Linked DNA regions of Prosthecobacter sp.. Each later gene encodes a partner of the first gene's protein in a complex. Links are inferred from orthologs where the notes say so. Each region holds a gene or a part of one and is shown on either strand. Other genes may lie near its edges.

Region 1 (4,482 bases):
CGGAGTAATCGATCCACTTCTTCGTGTAGGCGATCTGTTCGTTCAGCTTTTCGCCCTTTGGCAAAGCGAAGTTGTTGCCCACAGCAGTTCCGGCGAGCTGCACGCCACGTAGATAGGCGCGGCGCTTCACTTCGAGCAGGAAGGCTTCATCGACCTCGGGCGGAAAGAAGTAGCTCGTCACCTCGGCACCGGGAACACCGTTGTCGCCGCACCAATCGACGAAATCAAGAATGCTCCATGCGTTGCGGTCGCCCTTGGGCTTTTGCTCCTTGTCACGCATCCACTGGAAGTACTCGCGGAAGCTGTACGCGGCCACACCGAGCTGCATGCGGCTTTTGCCGGGACGCTTGATCGGCTCAATGGCAGGCAGGGTGGAAACGCTGAGAGCGCCGAGGCTGGTGGAAAGAAAATGACGACGAGTGATCATGGTGGATGAAAGAACGGGTTGGAATGACAGGATTAACAGAACTCCCAGCCCATGAACAAGCTTTCTCTTTTCACCGCCGCCCTCTTTTTCACCACCATCGCTCACGCCGAGCCTGCCAAAGTCCGCCTCTGGCCCGATGGCGCACCGGGTGCGAAAGGGAATGAGGACAAAGACCAGCCCTTCGTCTATGTCTGGCCTGCGGCGAAGGAGAAAGCGAATGGTGCGGCCTTTGTCGTGTGTCCTGGTGGCGGTTACGGTGGCCTGGCAGCCGATCATGAAGGCGTGCAGGTGGCGAAGTGGTTCAATGGCCTCGGTGTGTCCGCGTTCGTGCTGCATTATCGCCTTGGCAGTCAGGGTTACCACTTTCCAACACAGCTCATCGACGTGCAGCGTGCCATTCGCCATGTGCGGGCAAATGCGCAGCAGTACGGCATTGATCCGCAGCGCATCGGCATCATCGGTTTCTCCGCTGGGGGGCATCTCACCTCCATGGCGGCCACGATGTTCGATGAAAAGCCCGCTGGCATGACGAACGATGCCGTGGATCAAGTCAGCGCCCGTCCCGATGTCGCCGCGCCGACATATCCCGTGATCTCGATGATCGAGGGCTACGGCCACAAAGGCTCGCGCAAAAACTTGCTTGGCCCGAATGACACCGACGAACTCGCCAAGCACGTCAGCACTGAAACCCGCGTCACTGCCAACACCCCGCCGATTTTCATCTTCCAGACAGATGAAGACACCGCCGTGCCCGCCGAAAACGCTGTGAACTTCTACCTCGCCTGTCGCAAGAACAAAATCCCCGCCGAACTGCACATCTACCGTCCTGGTCCGCACGGTGTCGGCCTGTTTCTCGGCGATCCCGTCATCGGCAGTTGGAGCGGCCATCTGCGCGACTGGCTTCGCAATCAAGGTTTCCTCAAACCCGCCAAACGCACGGCGATCGACGGTAAAGTCACCGTGAACGGCAAACCCGTGAGCTGGGGCAGCGTGATCTTCACGCCCGAAGATTCCTCGGCACCCGTCGCCTGCGCTCGCGTGATGGGTGGCAAGTTCAAGCTCGATGAAAAAACCGGTCCCGTGCTAGGCAAAGTGAAACTCACCGTCAGCTACAGCGCCGCCGATATCCCCGGTCTCGAAACGGCCGATGGAACGGTGACTACGAAGGAACAGAAGCCCGGCGCAGGCGATTGGAACCTCGAAGTCGGCGAAAACGCGAAGAACCTGGAACTCCAGGTCTCGCGTTAACAGCCTTCGATAAAGCCAGTGATCAACCCTCGAACTTCTTGATCAGCAGCGCGGCGTTGTGGCCGCCGAAGCCGAAGGAGTTGCTCAGCACGGCGTTCACTTTCGCGGGACGTGCGGTGTTCGGCACGACGTCCACGTCCACTTCTGGATCGAGATTTTCGACATTGATCGTGGGTGGGACGATCTGGTCCTGGATGGCGTAGATGGAGGCGACGAGTTCGACACCACCGGCAGCACCGAGCAAGTGACCGGTCATCGACTTGGTGCCGGAGACGAGCAGGCCGTTGCCGCTCTTGGCGTAATCACCAAACACGCGCTTGATGGCACGCAGTTCGCACAAATCGCCGACCGGGGTCGAGGTGGCATGCGCGTTGATGTATTGCACGTCCGTCGTGTTCAGCTTGGCGTGGCGCAGGGCCATTTCCATGCACTTGGCAGCGCCGAGGCCTTCGGGATGCGGCGAGGTGAGGTGGTAGGCGTCCGCCGTGGTGCCGTAACCGGCCAGTTCGGCGTAAATCGTCGCGCCGCGCCTCCTGGCGTGCTCCAGCTCTTCGATCACGACGACGCCAGCGCCCTCGCCCATCACGAAACCGTCGCGGTCTTTGTCCCACGGACGGGAGGCACGCTCAGGCTCGTCATTACGCAAACTGAGAGCCTTCATGTTGGCAAATCCGGCCAGACCACAGGGCCGGATGGAGGCCTCGGCACCGCCGCAGATCATGGCGTCAGCATCGCCGAACTTAATCATGCGCCAGGCTTCACCGATGTTGTTGTTCGAGGTCGCGCAGGCGGTGACGATGGCCATGTTCGGGCCCATGAAGCCGTATTCCGCCGCGATCATGCCGCTGGCGATGTTCGAGATCATCATCGGGATGATGAACGGCGACACGCGGGAGGGTGATTTCGTCAGCAAGATCTCATACTGAGTCTCAAGGGTGCCAAGACCACCGATGCCGCTGCCGACCATGACGCCCACCCGATGTGGATCGAGGCTGTCGGGATTCAAACCAGCGTCCTTCGCGGCCATTTTCGAGGCCGCCATGGCGAACTGGAAGTAGCGGTCGGCACGGCGTGCGTCCTTGTGGTTGTTGAAGAACTTGGTGGGATCAAAGTCCACCACTTCGCCCGCGATCTTGCAGTCGTATTTTTCGGTGTCCATCGACTGGATGCGACGGATGCCGCTCTTGCCGGCGAGGAGGCTCTTCCAGAACTCTTCCTTGGTGTTGCCGTTCGGGGAGACGACTCCCATGCCGGTGATGACGACGCGACGCTCGTTCATTGTATGTGAATTGGTGGGTTGATTTGAAAGTTGAGAGAACACGGTTTGCACGGTGGGGCAAGGGGAAATCATGACCTCTGCGATGCTGTGCGCTTGAGAGTGGGGCGATTCTGGTGTCTGGCTATGAATGTGATACGCCCGCACCTCATTTTGGCGCTCCTTGTTTTACCGACGCTCACGGTTCTCGCGGCACCGGAGGCGGCGGTGATTCCGCCGGTGTTTCGCGACTGGATCGCTGCGCAAAAGGACAGCGGCAGCATCAAGGTGACCTTCCAGCAGACGCGCACCACGCCCGCACTCAAAGAACCCGTGAGCGCCAGCGGCCGCTTCTGGCGCATGGCCGACGGTCGTTTCCGTTGGGAGCTGGGATCACCTGCCACGACCATTCTCGTCTTCGACAAGGAAACGGTACGCCTCAAAGAGAATGCGTCCGCACCCTGGCAGACCTTGAAGCCGGATGACAGCCGCGTGCGCATGTGGATGAAATTTCTCAGCGGCCGCGAGATGGACGCCGAATCGCTCACGAAGAACTTCACACTCAAGATCACGCAGCAGGAGAAGACCTTCGTCACCGTCGCCATGATTCCGCGGCCGCTGCTCATCAAGAAATACCTCACCCAGCTCGACATGCAGATCGAACCCGGCGGCAAGCGTCTCCTCGGTTTTCGCATCGTGCAGGGCGATGGCTCCACGCTGCTGATGAACTTTGGTCCGCCGGAGAAAGCAGGAGCGGAAGTGGAGAATCTGTTTCGAGCTCAAGCTCAATAATCCCGGTTCAGCAGGTAATCCGAGAGCTGACGCAACCGTGTTGAGGCATCACCAAATACATCCAGGGCATGATGCGAAGCCTCGGTGAGGCGATGCGCTTCAACTCGAGAAGCCTCCAGACCCATCAGCGCCGGATAAGTGCTTTTTTCGGCCGCGATGTCCTTCCCGGCGCTCTTGCCAAGTTTTTCACTCGTCTGCGTCACATCGAGGATGTCGTCGATGATTTGAAAGGCCAGGCCCGTCGCCATGCCGAAATCATGCAGCGCCTGCATCTGTGTCGCGCTCGCGTTGGCGCTCATGGCACCGAGTTTCACACTGGTGGTGAGCAGCGCGGCCGTTTTGCCTTCATGAATGAAGCGCAGATCCTCCAGTGGCAGTTTTTTGCCCTCGCCTTCCAAATCCGCCACCTGTCCGCCCACGAGATGGAGACTGCCTGCGGTGCGAGCGAGTTCGAGCACCATCGACGCCGTGGTATGATTCGAAGTGGCGGGCGTTTTCGTCACCAGTTCAAACGCCAGCGCTTGCAGCGCATCTCCCGCGAGCAGCGCCATCGCCTCGCCATAGACCTTGTGGCAGGTCGGCACGCCACGGCGCATGTCATCGTCGTCCATGCAGGGCAGATCATCATGAATCAGCGAGTAGGTGTGCAGACACTCCGTCGCGCAGGCGTTGAAGATCGCATCATCCACCGAACCGCCACACGCTTCCGCCGCCGCAAGGCACAGGATTGGCCGCAGACGTTTGCCGCCGGCGAAAACAC
Region 2 (2,907 bases), on another replicon or contig:
TCATGCGCCGCCACGCCGAGCGCGGCGACGTTGGTGCCGTGATAGTTCTCCTCGCAGAGCACCAAACGCTTGTTGGTCGGGTCATAATGGTCACTCAACAAACCATGGGTGGAATGGATGGTCACGTCGTGGATGCCATTGAGGTCGAGAATGCGCTGCGCGATTTGCGCCCCTGACATGCCGGAACTGGCCGGCACCTGCGAATAGCGCGCGTAGGCGCCCTTCACACGCCAGGAGGCGAAGAGTGACAGCGCCATCGTGCCGAGGAAGAGGAGGAGGTAGAGAGGGTCGATGATCATGAGTTTGGATGGTCTTTCCCTTTCATACGCACCAATCCGCACATGGGAAGCGTGGACACGTTGCAAAACCGCGTGGACTTTGTCACACAAAATCCCGTGTTGCTTCCCCACCCGCCTGCGATTGAATCCACTCCAATGGAATCCACCCCGTCCGCCTCCCCCGTTCCTCCGCCAGCCGCCGCTGTTGATGCATCGGCATCCATCGTGTGCCGTGTCACGCGCTGGTATTTCCGTCGCATGGGCATGCTCGCCGGGCTGCTGCTCGTTTTTGGGCTCGTGTTCCTCTACGATGGTGTGAGCGGGTATCCCAAGGCGGTCGCCATGGCGAAGAAGAAGGAGTGGTTCACCACCGAGTTCCTGCCCTCCTTTGACACGGCCAAAAAAGAAGGCCGTCTGGAACAGTGGATCGCTGATGCGAAGGCCAAGGGCCTGCCCACCGGCACGGACGGAGAGCCGCCGAGATGGGTGAGCTATGCGGCACAGAACGGCTGGGAGGAAGATCCGAAGCTCTACAGCGACCGCGAGATCGCCGAGCAGTTCTGGTTTGCCTACGGCTGCTTCGCCGGAGCGCTGATCGTGGGCATCGTCGTGCTGCTCAATCGCGGCAAGGTGCTGCGTGGCGAGGCGGACCATTGGGTGACACCCGAGGGCGTCACCATTCCCTACACGCAGGTCTTTCGTGTCGATAAACGCAAGTGGGAGCACAAGGGCCTCGCCTATGCGTGGTATCGCACGAATGGCACGGTCGAAAAACGTGCCGTGATCGATGACCTGAAGTTTGGTGGCGCCGACAAGATTCTGGAACGTCTGCTCGGCCATTTCAGCGGCGAGTTGATCGAAAAGATCAGCGAACCCGGCAGTGGTGAATCCACACCAGAGGAACTTCAGCCATGACGTTGTTTTGCATCGTTTGAAAAAGGCCGGATTTTCCCCTTGCCAAAGCAAAGGCAGCCGCTAAAGCTCCGCCCCATCTCACCACCCCCTATCTATGGCAGAAAACATCACAGAAAAAGTCAGAGACATCATCGTTGAACAGCTCGGCGTGAACCCCGAGCAGGTCACCCCCGAAGCCAAGTTCATCGAAGATCTCGGCGCCGACTCCCTCGACACCGTCGAGCTGGTGATGGCCTTCGAGGACGAGTTCGGCATCGACGTGCCGGATGAAGAAGCTGAAAAACTCCAGTCCGTTGGCGACGTCGTCCGCTACGTCGAAGAAAACGCCGAGTAACCTCGCGCATCAACCCATTTCGAGGAAGCCAGATGGTCGTCCATCTGGCTTTTTTGTTGGCTGTGATGTTTGCGGGCAAAACAAAAACCCCGCCGCGTCGTGAGACGCAGCGGGGTTGATGAAAAAAAGAAAGGGGAGGGGATCAGCTTTCGCCGGCGACCTTGCTGATCACCTGACGGCCGCGGTAGTAGCCGCAGGAAGGGCAGGCGACGTGGCCGGGGACGGTGGTGCCGCATTCGGGGCAGCTCTTAAGGGTGGGCGCCTTCCAGCGGTTTGCGCCTTGACGCATGCGTTGGCGGCTCTTGGATTGTCTGCGCTTCGGATTGGCCATGAGAGTTGTCGGGTGGGGGGTCTGGTCTAGTTCAACTTGTTTAAGGCTTCCCACACACCCGGGCCCGCACTTTGAGGTTCTTCTTCGGCTGTTTCCAGCGCGGGTTCAAACCTGCCTTCGGCGGGACACTGACGAGGCCGGACATTGCCGTCCTCACAGCGTGGGTAGCTCGGAAGGGCCAGGAGAGTATCTTCCCGGATGGTATCCGTCAAGTTGATCGTACCATCCTTCGCAATCTCGATTTCGGAGGCGTAATCGGCCAGTTCCACCCGGAACTCGAAGCGTTCCAGGCAGCCGCCGCATTCGAGGCTGAAGGTGGCCTCCAGCCGGCCGCTGACGAGGAGATCGCTGCCGTCGCGCTCCAGATGGAGCTCATACTTCAGCGGGGAAATGGGCTGAACGGGGTCTTTTTCGTCCAAGGCGAAGAAGGCGGGCGGTTCCTGGCCGGAGATGTCTTTGCCTCCCTCGGGGATGGAGCGCAGGTCGATTTGAAAGGGGCGGTGCATGGGAAAGGGGGGTTATTGAAGCTTGGACCGCAACGCCAGCGCCACGTTTGGAGGAACGAACTGATCAATGTGGCCACCCAGACGGCAGATTTCTTTCACCAAACGGCTGCTGATATAGGTGTACTCTTCGCGGGGCATGAGGAACAGGGTTTCGAGGTTCGGTTCCAATTTACGATTCATGAGGGCGAGTTGGAACTCGAATTCGAAGTCGGATACCGCGCGAAGGCCGCGCACGAGGGCGATGGCCTTGTGTTTGCGGGCAAAATTCACCAGCAGGCCCTCGAACGGCATGACCTCGATGCCATTGATCTCGGCGGTGGCGGAGCGGATGAGCTCGACGCGTTCCTCCACACTGAAGAGGCTCTGCTTCGTATTGTCCCGGGCCACGGCGATGATGAGATTGTCAAAAATGCCCGCCGCACGCTGCAACACGTCGAGGTGGCCGTTGGTGATAGGGTCAAAGCTGCCGGGATAGATCGCGCGTCGCATGATATTCTGAGCGGATTGTAGCGGCTGCGGCAGTGTGTGAAAAGAGAAAGCTCA

Evidence for each region.
Region 2: the proteins of fabF (region 1) and acpP are in contact, whole or in part, in a solved structure (PDB 6OKG), measured with the Escherichia coli proteins. The link is inferred for Prosthecobacter sp. from one-to-one orthologs.

What each region holds. Positions count from the first base shown.
Region 1 is NZ_JAXMIH010000005.1:385,038-389,519, forward strand. Bases 827-3,742 are described here. They hold fabF (beta-ketoacyl-ACP synthase II), read right to left. Parts: upstream 2,955-3,742; coding sequence 1,698-2,954; downstream 827-1,697. Other genes in these bases: U1A53_RS02595 (alpha/beta hydrolase), read left to right, coding at 827-1,675; U1A53_RS02605 (outer membrane lipoprotein carrier protein LolA), read left to right, coding at 3,078-3,722; U1A53_RS02610 (farnesyl diphosphate synthase), read right to left, coding at 3,716-3,742. In the rest of the region: U1A53_RS02590 (sugar phosphate isomerase/epimerase family protein), read right to left, coding at 1-427; more of U1A53_RS02595, read left to right, coding at 479-826; more of U1A53_RS02610, read right to left, coding at 3,743-4,482. UniProt on the Escherichia coli protein: Involved in the type II fatty acid elongation cycle. Catalyzes the elongation of a wide range of acyl-ACP by the addition of two carbons from malonyl-ACP to an acyl acceptor.
Region 2 is NZ_JAXMIH010000001.1:57,347-60,253, reverse strand. It holds acpP (acyl carrier protein), read left to right. Parts: upstream 1-1,287; coding sequence 1,288-1,527; downstream 1,528-2,907. Other genes in the region: acpS (holo-ACP synthase), read right to left, coding at 2,905-2,907; coaD (pantetheine-phosphate adenylyltransferase), read right to left, coding at 2,377-2,853; U1A53_RS00295 (DUF177 domain-containing protein), read right to left, coding at 1,885-2,364; rpmF (50S ribosomal protein L32), read right to left, coding at 1,670-1,858; U1A53_RS00310 (hypothetical protein), read left to right, coding at 435-1,193. UniProt on the Escherichia coli protein: Carrier of the growing fatty acid chain in fatty acid biosynthesis.